One region of the Morganella morganii genome, then DNA from elsewhere that is predicted to be linked to it. Evidence: predicted binding sites of a transcription regulator. Region 1 holds the regulator's gene; each other region holds the start of a gene.

Region 1 (4,703 bases):
ATTGCCGGGCACCGGAAATATTCCGCGGCTGATGCTGCACGCCGGGGAACTGGATTTTGTGCATCCGGTCAGCGGCGAACCGGTTAATGCCCGCAGTCCCTGTCCGTTCTGAACAGGGAAGCAGGCAGATGCGGATCACCACATCAAATCATCCGGGATTTTAAAATCAGCATACGGATCGTCTTCATCCGCTTCGTCCTGCGCCAGCGCATTATTTAACACAATGCTTTCCGCATCACGCTGTGTGATTTTATCTGCAACAACCGCCGGGATAATGGCATATTCACTCACACTGCTGTTTTCCGTGCTTAACCGGGCTATCGCCAGACGGCCGCTGATCAGCTGAGACTGTGTGGTTTTGTCCACGGCAATGCTTTTAATCACGTTGTTGTCAGTGAAATTAAAATCAATGCTGCCTTTTGAAATAATGATCCGGTTCATTTCAATCAGCTGCTTCACCTGAGCTTTATATTCTCTGGATAAAACAGCCTGTTTTTGCTGCTCACTCAGCTGTTTATCACGCTCAAGCTGCGCTTTTTTATTCTCTTCCACCGCTTCTCTGGCCTCACGGGCCTGAACGCGTGATTTTTTTGCTGTTCTGCGGACTTTATCCATTTTTTTGCTGGTCACCAGTCCGGCTTTCAGCATCTGCTCTTGTAATGTGAGTTTTGTCATTGTCTTTTCTGAATCAGTTTAATATTGCAGGTAATTATACCGGTAATTTTCAGGATTGTATCCGGCACGTCAGGCCAGCTGCATTTTCAGCCAGTAACCCTGCTGGCACAGACTGAAAAATTCTTTGTGCCGCGGAGAAATTGTTTTCGCTTTATCCCCCGTGACCGTCCAGACAATCCACTGTTCCGGGCACTGTTCGTCACCGGTCTGCACGATAGTTTCTATCTCTTCACTGCACATCAGCTCAATACCATCGCGGAACTGCCATTTGCGGACACGCCGGATCACTTCAGAGAGCTCATCTTTCTGATAATGGTCACAAATAACATTGCAATCAGTATGGTTTTGTATCGCGCGGGAAATATAGTCTGCCAGCATCGTGATCATTCTTGTACTTTTGTCATAGCGGAGATTGTAAAGGGTCTGCGGCCGGTTGACAAACGGCGGTCGTTGTCACGCTTTCTGTAAAATTGTTAAATTTGCGCGGATTTCAGCCGGTAAACCCGTTATATTTAAGATTCCGCAGTCATACGGGGAAGACAGAATGAAACGCTATTATAACTGGATCTGCCGCCATAAGCTGTACACCCTGCTTATCGCCTTTATTGTGACGGATATCATTTTGTGGGCGATTTTGTCTTTCACCATGTGAATAACATCACCCCGGTATTTCACGCTGTTTTTTATGACAAAACTTGTTAAGATAATTCGCAGAATAATAACAGTAACCCGTCTGTGACGAGGTTACTGATTTAACCTTAACAAGGAGAATGCAATGTCGTTTGAATTACCTGCACTGCCTTATGCAAAAAATGCATTAGCGCCCTATATTTCTGAAGAAACACTGGAATACCACTACGGCAAACACCACAACACCTATGTGGTTAATCTGAATAACCTGATCAAAGGCACCGCATTTGAAGGTAAATCACTGGAAGAGATTATCAAAACCTCTGATGCCGGTATCTTCAATAACGCTGCTCAGGTCTGGAACCACACGTTCTACTGGCACTGCCTGGCACCAAATGCCGGTGGCGAACCAACCGGTAAAATTGCTGACGTGATTAACAAAGCGTTCGGTTCATTTGCCGAATTCAAACAGCAGTTTACCGATTCCGCAGTGAAAAACTTCGGTTCCGGCTGGACATGGCTGGTGAAAAAAGCAGACGGCAGCCTGGCTATCGTCAATACCTCTAACGCGGCAACCCCGGTCAGCGGTAACGACAAACCAATCTTAACCGTTGATGTCTGGGAACACGCTTATTATATCGACTACCGTAATGCCCGTCCTAAATACCTGGAAAACTTCTGGGCATTAGTGAACTGGAAATTTGCGGAAGAAAACCTGGCGTAATCCGGAAACACATTATCCGGTAACACAATACAGTTGATCAAAAAAGGGCGGAATTTTCCGCCCTTTTGTACTGTAAGGGGTGAATCAGAAAAGCATTGTTGCAAATAATACGATCATAACCAGTGCTGCAACCGCGGTTGACAAACCATATTTCAGATCTGTATCCATTCTTATCTCCAAAATAGCTGCTTAGTGACCTGATGATGATTACCTGACATCCTGAATCATCAAATTAATTAAAACGGATGGTCTGACCGGAAAACCCGAATAGCTGACCATATCAATAACCATAGCACAGGTAATATTTTTTACTTTTGACCCGGATCAGACAACAATGCCTGTTTTTACAGAAATTTTTCTATTGTTACCGCATAATGGCACTATAATAGCAATCGATTAACCGAATAATAAAATACAGACCGGCAGGTCAGGAGTTGTTTTCATCATGGCAACGATTAAAGATGTGGCTAAGCGCTCGGGCGTCTCCACCACAACCGTCTCCCATGTCATTAATAATACCCGTTTCGTTGCGGAAGAAACGAAGGCGGCTGTCTGGGCTGCTATCAAAGAACTGCACTATTCACCGAGCGCCGTGGCGCGCAGTCTGAAAGTCAATAACACCAAGTCCATCGGGCTGCTGGCCACCTCCAGTGAAGCGCCGTATTTTGCGGAAGTGATTGAGGCGGTGGAAAACAGCTGCTACAGCAAAGGGTATACCCTGGTGCTGTGCAACTCTCACAATAATCCTGACAAACAGAAAGCCTACCTGGCGATGCTGGCACAGAAACGTGTCGATGGTCTGCTGGTGATGTGTTCAGAGTACCCGGATCAGCTGATTGCCATGCTGGAAGGCTACCGCAATATCCCGATGGTGGTGATGGACTGGGGCAAAGCGCGCGGGGATTTCACCGATGCGATCATTGATAACGCCCTGCACGGCGGTTATCTCGCCGGCCGTTATCTGATTGAACGCGGACACCGTGATATCGCGGTTATTCCGGGGCCGCTTGAGCGGAACACCGGCGGCAACCGTCTGGAAGGATTCCGCAAAGCCATGAAAGAAGCAGGTATTACGGTGCGCGATGAATGGATTGTCCAGGGCGATTTTGAACCGGATTCCGGTTATCAGGCCATGACACAGATTTTATCCGGCAAACAGCGCCCGACAGCGGTATTCTGCGGCGGTGATGCTATGGCGATGGGCGCAATTTGCGCGGCTGATGAAATGGGTCTGCGCGTGCCGCAGGATATTTCTGTGATCGGGTATGACAATATCCGTAACGCCCGTTACTTTACCCCTGCCCTGACCACCATCCACCAGCCGAAAGAGCGGCTGGGACAAATGGCACTGACCATGCTGCTCGACCGCATCGTCAACAAACGCGAAGATGCGCAGACCATTGAGGTGCATCCGCGCCTGGTGGAACGCCGCTCTGTAGCGGATGGTCCGTTTATCGATTACCGCCGCTGAGGATCAGCGCAGCCATTCGGCATTGAGCGTGTTGCTGTCCCCGAGATAATCGAGCAGCCAGCTCAGTGCCGGAGAGGTGTCTTTATCCACCCAGGTGATACAGCACGGGCTGTCCGGCAATGGCTGCTCTATCTTCAGTGCTGCCAGCCGCCCCGCTTTAATCAGCGGATCGGCGCGGTGCGCCGGCATCATTGCCACACACAATCCCGATTCCACACAGGCAATTCCGCGATCCCAGTCCGGCACCACCAGGCGGCGCTGATTATCCAGTGCCCACGTATCGCGTTTCGGCAGAGAACGTGAGGTATCTTCCAGACACAAACTCGGGTACGGCACCATCTCCTCATTGGTCAGGACATGACCGGCAGAGGCCAGCGGATGATCCGGACTGACTACCGCACGCCACGGCATAAAGCCCATATCGCGGAAATTGTAGCGCTCACCGATAGGAGATGCGCGTGTCGCACCGATTGCCACGTCCACCCGTCTGTCCACCAGCGCATCCCACACCCCGTTAAACACTTCCGGATAAATATACAACTCGATATCCGGGAAATGATGATAAAAATCCAGCAGAAGTCGCGTTATCCGTTCCGGTTTTACGATACAGTCAACGGCGATGCTGAATTGTCCGCGCCAGCCGTTGGCAATCATCTGGCACTGGTGACGTGTGGATTTCATTTTTTTGATGACATCACGCGCTTCTTTGACAAACAACGCCCCGGCAGGTGTCAGTTCAACATCGCGGTGACGCCGTTCAAACAGCGGAACCGCCAGCCACTCTTCCAGCTGGCGGACACTGTAGCTGATGGCAGAAGGCACCCGGTGCAGTTCCTCTGCCGCCGCACTGAAACTGCCTGTCCGCGCCACAGCATCCACCACATCCAGCGTATATTCTGACCACATAATCCTTCCTTTCAAAAAATTTCACAGCAGTGTGCAAATAATAACGTTTTACAAGGGAAAACTCGAATAGTTAAAATACTAACTCACGCATTACACTTATTTAACATTCAGGTATTTCTCTGTGACTGTCAATAAATCGCCTTCCCGCGGCTTTCTCTTTTATCTCGCCGGACTCAGCATGCTGGGTTATCTCGCGATTGATATGTATCTGCCTGCATTCGGTATGATGCAGGACTCTCTGAACTCCACAGCCAGCGCAATCAGCGCCAGTCTGAGTATCTTCCTGGTCGGTTTTGC
Region 2 (4,703 bases), 1.4 Mb from region 1:
CCTGCGGATTCTGGCCCGCCGCCGTTATGGCGCGGCATCATAAGCGGCTGTCCGGCGGTGGTGTCCGGCCGAATCCGGTGATAAGGCCGTAAGGTGAAATACGGAACCAGTGACCGCCGATCCACCAGGAGTGTTCGCCGTCGGTTTCCTCTTCACACCCCACGCCGACTTCGGCGGTACCGTTAGCGAAACCGTACGTGCAGTCATAAATAGCGGGGATCACCACCCGCCCGGTGACACTGTCCGCATAACCGATTTTATTGCCGGAGCGGATACGGTAACGCCCGTCTTCCGGTTCATCCGGCGCACTGTCGAAATAGTACGGCTGATACGGCTCCTGCAGATTACGGTCGACGAAATGGCTGCCGAAAGTGTCTTTATCCCGGTACAGACAGAGCTCAAAGGGATTATCCGGCCTGAAGCAGTTATCCGCCACTGACGGTTCATCCGCGCGGGCCCGTATCCATTCACGGGCTTTTTCTGCCTGCACATCCGTACCGGCAAATGCGGTCAGCGGCAGCAACATCACAAATACGATTCCCGGTATTCTGCATCTCATCGGTTATTCCTCTGCCTGACCACGGTCTGTGATACCTTCCTCTTTATATATACGGGAAGGCTATCACTGATATTACCCCGGTCAGCCGGTGACGACTACTGATGCCGCAGCCTGTTTTGCCGCGTCCACCGCTTCCTGAACAGAAGGTGCCAGCGCCAGGGCAACGCCCATGCGCCGGGAGCCGTCAATCTCCGGTTTGGCAAACAGACGCAGTTGCACAGTCCCGGTCAGAGCGTGCTCCAGCCCGCTGTAACGGACATCACCGCTGCGCAGTGACGGCAGGATCACGGCTGAGGCAGCCGGACGGTACTGCACTATCTCTCCGGCCGGTAATCCGAGAAACGCCCGCACGTGCAGGGCAAATTCAGAGATATTCTGTGAAATCAGGGTGACCAGCCCGGTATCGTGAGGACGCGGAGAAACTTCATTAAAAATAATATCCTCACCACGGACAAACAGCTCAACACCGAACAGGCCATAGCCGCCCAGCCCGTTAACGATAGTCTCCGCCACCTGTTGTGCCCGTGCCAGAACAGCATCCGGCATGGCCTGCGGCTGCCAGGATTCACGGTAATCCCCGCGCTCCTGACGGTGTCCGACCGGCGCACAGAAATGCACACCATCTGCCGCACGGACAGTCAGCAGCGTGATTTCATAATCAAAATCAATCATCCGCTCAACAATCACCCGCCCTTTTCCGGCACGTCCTGCTTCCTGAGAGGCCAGCCAGGCATCGTGCAATGTGTTCTCATCGCGGATAATGCTCTGCCCTTTACCCGATGAACTCATCACCGGCTTGATAATGCAGGGAAATCCAATCTCACCGGCGGCACGGATAAAAGACGCCTCGTCATCCGCAAAGCGGTATTCTGATGTCATCAGCCCCAGCTCTTCCGCAGCCAGGCGGCGGATCCCTTCGCGGTTCATGGTCAGTTTTACCGCATTGGCACAGGGCACGACATGAAAGCCCTCCTGCTCCAGCCGGTATAATGTGTCTGTCGCAATCGCTTCAATTTCCGGCACAATATGGTCAGGCTGCTCTTTCCGGATCACGGCTTCCAGCTCCGCACCGTCCAGCATATTGATCACATAACGGCGGTGCGCAATATGCATAGCCGGTGCATTGTCATAACGATCAACGGCAATCACTTCAATGCCGAGCCGCTGGCACTCAATCGCCACTTCTTTGCCTAATTCACCTGCGCCCAGCAGCATCACCTTTGTGGCACCCGGGCGTAATGCCGTACCTAATGTTGTCATCACTGTCACCTGTTCAGAAATACCGGAAAATTGCGCGCCATTATATACGCAATCGTTTGCTTTAGTCACGAAATAAGCAAATCACCGGCTGTCACAGCGCTCAGCGGGGTTTTATGCCCAGACCGGCTTTTGCTGTATTTTTCCGGTAATGGCGGATAAGAGACAGGATACAGAACAGCAATCCCAGCCAGATCAATGAGAAACTGACGCCTTTGACAGCATCAAAATGCTCATTAAAGAGGAATACCGCCAGCAGGAACTGAATGGTCGGCTCGAGATACTGTGCCAGCCCGATAGTGGTCAGTGTGGTGGAACGCACCGCAGCCGTGAAGAACAGCAGCGGCAGCAGCGTGACAGGCGCGGTCAGTATAAAACAGATTCGGGTAAAGGTATCTGCAGTGCTGAATGTGCCCGCTCCGCTGTTTTCAAGCCAGAAATACAACACAATAGCCACCGGCAGCAGCCAGAGACTCTCAATCAGCAGTGAGGTCGTCAGGTCATAACGGATAAATTTGCGGATAAAGCCGTACAGTGCAAACGCAGAGCCCATCATCAGCGCCAGTTTCGGCAGGCTGCCGTACTGATAAAGCTGATAACCCACCCCGGCACAGACAAAAATCAGCGCGGTTTTCTCTGCCGGTTTCAGGCGTTCATGCAGGAAGATGACACCCAGTAAAATAGAAAACAAGGGGGTGATGAAATATCCCATGCTGGCTTCCAGCACCAAATCATGGGTCATTGAATAGGTAAAGGTGCACCAGGATATTGCCATCACACTGGTACTGAGCAGACAAAGCAGCAGCGAGCGTTTATCAGCCCATACCGCTTTTACCCGGGTACGGTTTTTTAAAAAGAAACGGACAAATAATAACAGCGGAATTGACCAGAGGACGCGCTGGGATAATAACTCCAGCGGCTGCACCCCCGGCAGCAAGCGGTAAAAAAGCGGTGTGATCCCCCAGAGAAAATAAGAAAAAATTGCCAGCATCGCGCCGGATCGCAAAAACATGGTTCAGCCAATCCTGTTTATCATTATGTTATGACTATCATACCCCCCTGCATTAAAAATCCCATGCGCCTGCTCAATTTATTTCCCGTCGCCGGTCTCTCCCGTGCACATCATATTATGTTCACTGAAACCACGCTGTTTACTACGCAGATATAACTATAAAATATCAGTTTCGCTTGATCTTTACATTGATAACGTTAACATAGCAATTATCATTAACACATCATTTTTGGGTATAATTCCTAATATCTGATGTTAACGTTAACTTTGAGTAGTTATAGCTAGATAGATCCCCTGATTTTTTATACTCTGTAAATCACAGTCACTCGCAATACATTGATGATAAAAGATAAATAATCATTTAATGTTCATTACCGCGATAAACAGAGTAACACGTTGGACATTTCCCTCCGGAGATTGAAAAATCTTTCGTGCGGTAGCTTTGTCTCTGAAAAATATCGTCACCTTTTTTTAATTAACTATTTTAACGTTAATATTGAAAGATAAGTAATAATAAATACCACTACGAACCCAAAATCAAAGAAATAACATTAAAATACAACATTGAAAGTTTTGTGTTTAGCTAAAGCGAAATTAACGCTTAATGTTGCACTCAAAACGACAGATAAATCCGTAATTACAAAAATAACGCTGCGCTGATTTTTTATCCGGCTGCCTGCCTTTGGTTAATTAAAAAAATTAACCAAACGTGAACGGATAAAAATCAGAAAAAAAGAGAAAGGATTGTGTGACTGCCGGGGGATCAGAGTGACTTTCTGCTGAGCATCCGGCAAGGGATATAAGTCCGCCCTGACGAAACCCGTACTTCAATAAGATGCAGTGCCGCTGTTTCACCCAGCAGGCGATACGGAGAGCGGATAGTGGTCAGCGGGGGATAAAAAAGTTCTCCGGTACCGGTCATATTTTCACAGCCGAGAATACCGGCCTGCTCCGGAACAGAAATACCGCGGGTTAATAAAACCTGATACACAACAAAGGCTATCTGATCATTACCGCAGATAATACAGTCAAATAACGGTGAATTACCGTCAATGTATTGATCTATCAGTGTCACAACGTCCCGGTAATAAATATCAGATAATGTGATGTTGTGCTGATTCAGCTGACCGGCTGACAATCCCGCATTCAGCCACGCATTCTGAACCGCATCACGGCGCAGACCGGATGAAAGGCACTCCGCCGGCGGCCAGATACAAAGCGGACGACGATACCCCCGCTGAATAAGATATTCTGTTGCATCATACTGAGCGTGGTAATCATCCGGAATATAAGACGGTAACGCTGTATTTCCGGGATCATAGCAGTTTGTTAATACCAGGTTTCTGTCGCGGAGTAACTCAGGAATGTTTATCTCACGCAATTCTGCACTGGTAATAATAATACCGTCAGGACGGCGGGATAAAATCTGGCGGACAGCCGGAACCGGGTCATCTCCGGATGAAATATTAACAACAAAGTGGTCCCAGCCATATTTTCCTGCACACTGCTCAATAGCCAGCAGTATTTCAACAGAAAACGGGGCTGAGGCGGTATCAATTGCTAATACCCCCATGCACGACAGATTTGTATTTTTACCTCTGATTTTCCGGGCTGATAAATCCGGTACATAATTCAGAACATCAATAGCATGCTGAACCTGTCTCAACGTCTCAGGCTTCAGCAATTCCGGATTATTTATTGCCCTTGACACAGTCATCAGTGAGACTGATGCCAGCCGGGCAACATCTTTCAGTGATGCCATATTATTATCAGTAGAAAATAAGTGTTGGTTCTGTCGCGTGAAAAAGAAAAAATGTGAGCTGACATTTATAACATACTGTGTCTGTAACCCCAAGAGCAAATGTAAATGTTTAT
Region 3 (4,703 bases), 600 kb from region 1:
TGCCCCTTCGCCCACGGCAGGCGGGATATCCAGCTGAATATCATCAGGGACAATATGGCGGGTGAGATCTTCAAGTGATGCCGCACCGACCGTTTTCAGCATATGCTGCTGTTGTTCAGGGGATGCGCCGATATGACGGCGGACAAATTCACCCCGGTTTTCAAGCTGCGTTAAAGTTTGAGTCATTGTTCTCCGGTTCCTGACATTGTCTGATTCAATAAAAACCCGAAAAAAAACCCTGTTTACTTACAAACAGGGTTCCGCAATCCGTCAGTCTTCTTCTTCAGCCTGCAGTTCTGCGTATTTGGCTGCGTCCATCAGACCGGCAAACTCATCCGGATCCGTGATTTTAATACGGATCATCCAGCCGCCTTCATACGGCTCGCTGTTTACCAGTTCCGGGCTGTCTTCCAGTGCTTCGTTCACGGCGATAACGGTGCCGGTCACCGGCGCATACAGGTCAGATGCCGCTTTTACCGACTCAACGGTACCGAATGCCTCACCAAACGTGATTTCATCACCCACTTCCGGTAATTCAACAAAAACCACATCGCCCAGCAGTTCCTGCGCGTAGTCAGTGATCCCTGCCACATACTCATCACCACTCTCATGGCGAACCCACTCGTGATCTTCTGTATATTTCAGATTCTCAGGTATATTACTCATCGCCAACGGCTCCTGTTATCGGGTTTCTCAAAATTTAACAATAAAATACGGATGTTCAGACCAGTGCTTTGCCGTTACGGACAAATCCCGGTTTCACGACCTCAACAGGCACTTCACGGTTGCGCACCTGTACAATAGCGGTATTGCCGATCCCCTGCGGGACGCGGGCCAGCGCGATACTGAATCCCAGTGACGGGGAGAAAGTTCCGCTGGTGATAACGCCGGTCTGTAATTTGCCGAGCTCATCAGTAAAGCGGACTTCCATTCCGGCCCGCAGTACGCCTTTTTCGCGCATCACCAGACCGACCTGTTTTTCAGTGCCGTCACGGCGGAATTTTTCCAGTGCCTCACGGCCGATAAATTTCCGGTCTTCCGGCTGCCAGGCAATAGTCCAGCCCATATTCGCCGCCAGCGGATTGACGGTTTCGTCCATCTCCTGGCTGTAAAGATTCATGCCAGCTTCGAGGCGTAAGGTATCCCGCGCTCCTAACCCGGCAGGTTTCACCCCGGCGGCCAGCAGTTTTTTCCACAGGTCAGCAGCCTGCTCTGCGGGCAGCGCGATTTCATAACCTTCCTCGCCGGTGTACCCGGTAGTGGCAATGAAATAATCGCCGCTCTGCACGCCGTAAAACGGTTTCATCCCGGCGACGGCGGCTTTTTGTTCCGCACTCAGCAGTGTCGCAACTTTTTCTTTGGCATGCGGCCCCTGAACAGCAATCATCGCCAAATCATCACGGACTGTCATCTCAGCCGCAAAGTTTTTGCGATGTTCGTCAATCCACGCCAGATCTTTTTCACGGGTGGCGGAGTTCACCACCAGCCGGTAAAAATCATCCGCAAAGTAATAGACGATAAGATCATCGATCACACCGCCGGACGCATTGAGCATCCCGGTATACAGTGCTTTGCCTTTTTCGGTGAGTTTTGCCACATCGTTGGCGAGAAGATAACGGAGGAACTGCTGACATTGCGGACCATGAAAGTCCACGATTGTCATATGGGAAACATCGAACATACCGGCGTCATTGCGGACATTGTGGTGCTCTTCGATCTGGGAGCCGTAGTGCAGCGGCATCATCCAGCCGTGGAAATCCACCATTTTTGCCCCGCAGGCAACGTGCTCACCGGACAGTGGTGTGTGTTGTGCCATTCTATCCCCTTTCAGTCAGACATAGTGCGCAGCGTGTACCGCGCAAACGATACCCTTTTCCTGACGTTATCACCGAATCACAAACGTAACCATAAGAAAAAATTGTGACCGTGTACGCGGACGGAAAAATACGAGCCGTCAGTATGCAGATTTTTCATCTGCCATTCTGAGCCCTGAGGCGCAAAAAAGCATTAACAGGTGATAGTTTTGAATTAAGCGGCGGGAATGCACTAAAACACCGGCCGGATCGACCGGTTAATTTTTAGTGCATTATGAATAAAACTAATGTGAAAAAAGCCCTTAAATTAGATTTTTTCAGCTGATGCCGGCTTCGGTTCACGCAGCCAGTCCGGCATATCACTCAGTCCGCGGGCATGGCGCAGCAGCGCCGGTTTCACGCCCGGCAGTGTGTCTGCCAGCACCAGACCGACATCACGGACCAGTTTTTTCACCGGATTGCTGCCGTCGAACAGTTCACGGAAACCCTGCATTCCGGCCAGCATCATTGCGGCACTCTGCTTGCGGCGGCGCTCAAAACGGCGCAGCCAGAAATAGTTACCGATATCTTTGCCTTCAGCCGTCAGACGGCGGATTTCGCCAATCAGCTCTGCCACATCCATAAAACCGAGGTTAACACCCTGTCCGGCCAGCGGATGAATGGTGTGAGCCGCATCGCCCAGCAGCGCCAGACGCGGCGCGGCGAACTGACGGGCATAACGTCCGGTCAGCGGGATTGCCCGCCGCTCACTGACCACTTCACACAGCCCGAGGCGCAGATCAAACGCCGCTGCCAGTTTATGGTTAAACGCAGCATCATCCAGATCCAGACAGTGCTGTGCTGTCAGTCCGGGCAGAGACCAGACAATTGAGCAGTGATGTGCATCCGGCAGCGGCAGAAATGCCAGAATGCCGTCGCCGTGGAAAACCTGACGCGCCACATTCTCATGCGGCAGTTCTGTGCGGATGGTGGCGACCAGCGCGTGATGCTCATAATCCCAAAACGAAACCGGGATATCCGCATGCTGACGCAGCCAGGAATTTGCACCGTCTGCCCCGGCCACTAAGCGGGTCGTGAGCATGTCGTCATTTTCCAGGGTGATAAAGGCATCGTTTTCGCCCCACACCACCTGACGGATTTGCGTACCGGTGAGCAGTGTTACATCAGACAGCTTTTGCACCCGCTCCCAGAGCGCGTTGCGGATCACATCGTTCTCAATGATATGACCAAGGTGTTCACAATGGGCTTCCGCCGCGCTGAACGCAATACGGCCAAAGCTGTCGTTATCCCACACTTCCATGCCCTGATACGGTGCCGCGCGTTTTGCCAGAATATCCTGCCAGACACCCAGTCGCCCCAGTAAGCGCTCACTGGCACTGTTGATGGCGGAGACCCGGACAGCAAACGGCGCCTGCGGATCAAAACGGGTATCCGGCGCCTGCTTTTCAATCACGGCGATACGCAGCCCGCAGCCGTGCAGACCACAGGCCAGTGCCAGCCCGACCATGCCGCCACCGGCAATTACCACATCATATGACTGCATTGTTTATCCTCTTTCCGTGGCGGTGTTAAGCGGCTGCGCGACCCAGCCGAGAGTCTGTTTTGCCAGCCGGTTGCGCAGAAACGGCAGCATTTCCATTGCCATCAGACCGGCATTCCGTCCGGCGGCCAGCGGGAAGCAACTGTTGGAGAAAAGGCGCACCAGGCTGTCGGTCAGGGTCATTGTCGCCTGCCGGTCAGCCTCACGGGCGGCATGATATTGCATCAGCACACGGTACTGACCAATATCTTCCTGTGATAAAAACGCCTGACTGATAACCTCCGCCAGTGCCATCACGTCACGCATTCCCAGGTTAAAACCCTGGCCGGCGATCGGATGGAGTGTCTGCGAGGCGTTACCCACCAGCGCCAGGCGGTGGGAAATCTGAGAGTGCGCGGCACTCAGAGTCAGCGGATAACAGTGACGGGCACCGGCAGTGACAATTTTGCCCAGTTGCCAGCCAAAGGCTTTCTGCAATTCGCGGCAGAAAGTCTCATCATCCCATTCACGCACGGCTTCCGCATGCTCTGCACGGTGACACCAGACCAGCGAACTGCGCCCTTCTGTCATCGGCAGCATGGCCAGCGGCCCCTGCGGGGTGAAACGCTCAAACGCCCGCCCCTGCGGATCCAATTCTGTCATCACATTGGCAATCACCGCCACCTGCTCATACGGGGTGTCGCTCCACTGCATACCGCATTGTTGCGCGACCGCAGAGTGACTGCCGTCCGCCGCGATCAGAACCTGACCGTTCAGTGTTTTGCCGCTGTCCAGCTGAACACTGACCGAATCCATTGTACGGGTAATGCTTTTTACGCTGTCCGGACAATACAACGTGACATTTTCGGCTTTTGCCAGTTCGGCAAACAGGGTTTGCCCGGCATCATACAGCTCAATCACCTGTCCGAGCGCATCAATATCATAATCACCGGCGGTAATATTCACACAGCCGGTATGCCCCTGATCAGACACATGCACCCGGGTAATCGGCGCCGCATGCGCTTTCAGGGCGGACCACAGCCCGATTTTCTCCAGCCGCTGACAGGTACCGTATGCCAGGGCAATCGCCCGCGCATCAAACCCCGGATGATGGTCATCCGGTAATCTGGCTTCCGCCAGTGCAACGGGAAGCCTGCCGTGACTGAGGCGGGAAAGTGCCAGCGCCAGTGTTGCGCCGGTCATTCCGCCCCCGGTGATTATCACACTCATTAATTATTCAGCCTGTTTTGCCTGCGCCATCAGCGCCTCAATATCATCTGCGTTTTTGACCACTGATGCGGTCAGGTTTTCGTTGCCGTCCGCTGTGATGACAATATCATCCTCGATACGGACACCAATGCCGCGATATG

Evidence for each region. Region 1 encodes PurR, which represses purine synthesis genes. Its sites were predicted from a motif close to CANGCAAACGTTTGCNTG; they were not measured.
Region 2: a site for PurR is predicted at 1,865-1,882, ahead of purT (formate-dependent phosphoribosylglycinamide formyltransferase). Genes of this name have one in related genera too.
Region 3: a site for PurR is predicted at 1,862-1,879, ahead of gcvT (glycine cleavage system aminomethyltransferase GcvT). Genes of this name have one in related genera too.

What each region holds. Positions count from the first base shown of each region.
Region 1 is NZ_CP069157.1:1,648,060-1,652,762, reverse strand. It holds gene JL661_RS07945 (RluA family pseudouridine synthase) at 1-112, shown strand, start outside; gene JL661_RS07940 (DUF2058 domain-containing protein) at 136-675, opposite strand; gene JL661_RS07935 (hypothetical protein) at 745-1,053, opposite strand; gene sodB (superoxide dismutase [Fe]) at 1,451-2,029, shown strand; gene cydH (cytochrome bd-I oxidase subunit CydH) at 2,114-2,197, opposite strand; gene purR (HTH-type transcriptional repressor PurR) at 2,475-3,500, shown strand; gene punR (DNA-binding transcriptional activator PunR) at 3,504-4,406, opposite strand; gene punC (purine nucleoside transporter PunC) at 4,585-4,703, shown strand, end outside.
Region 2 is NZ_CP069157.1:3,016,640-3,021,342, forward strand. It holds gene JL661_RS14505 (DUF3592 domain-containing protein) at 1-43, shown strand, start outside; gene JL661_RS14510 (hypothetical protein) at 38-559, opposite strand; gene purT (formate-dependent phosphoribosylglycinamide formyltransferase) at 641-1,819, opposite strand; gene rarD (EamA family transporter RarD) at 1,920-2,828, opposite strand; gene JL661_RS14525 (LacI family DNA-binding transcriptional regulator) at 3,592-4,590, opposite strand.
Region 3 is NZ_CP069157.1:1,044,985-1,049,687, reverse strand. It holds gene gcvP (aminomethyl-transferring glycine dehydrogenase) at 1-186, opposite strand, end outside; gene gcvH (glycine cleavage system protein GcvH) at 271-666, opposite strand; gene gcvT (glycine cleavage system aminomethyltransferase GcvT) at 722-1,816, opposite strand; gene ubiI (FAD-dependent 2-octaprenylphenol hydroxylase) at 2,122-3,357, opposite strand; gene ubiH (2-octaprenyl-6-methoxyphenyl hydroxylase) at 3,361-4,563, opposite strand; gene pepP (Xaa-Pro aminopeptidase) at 4,567-4,703, opposite strand, start outside.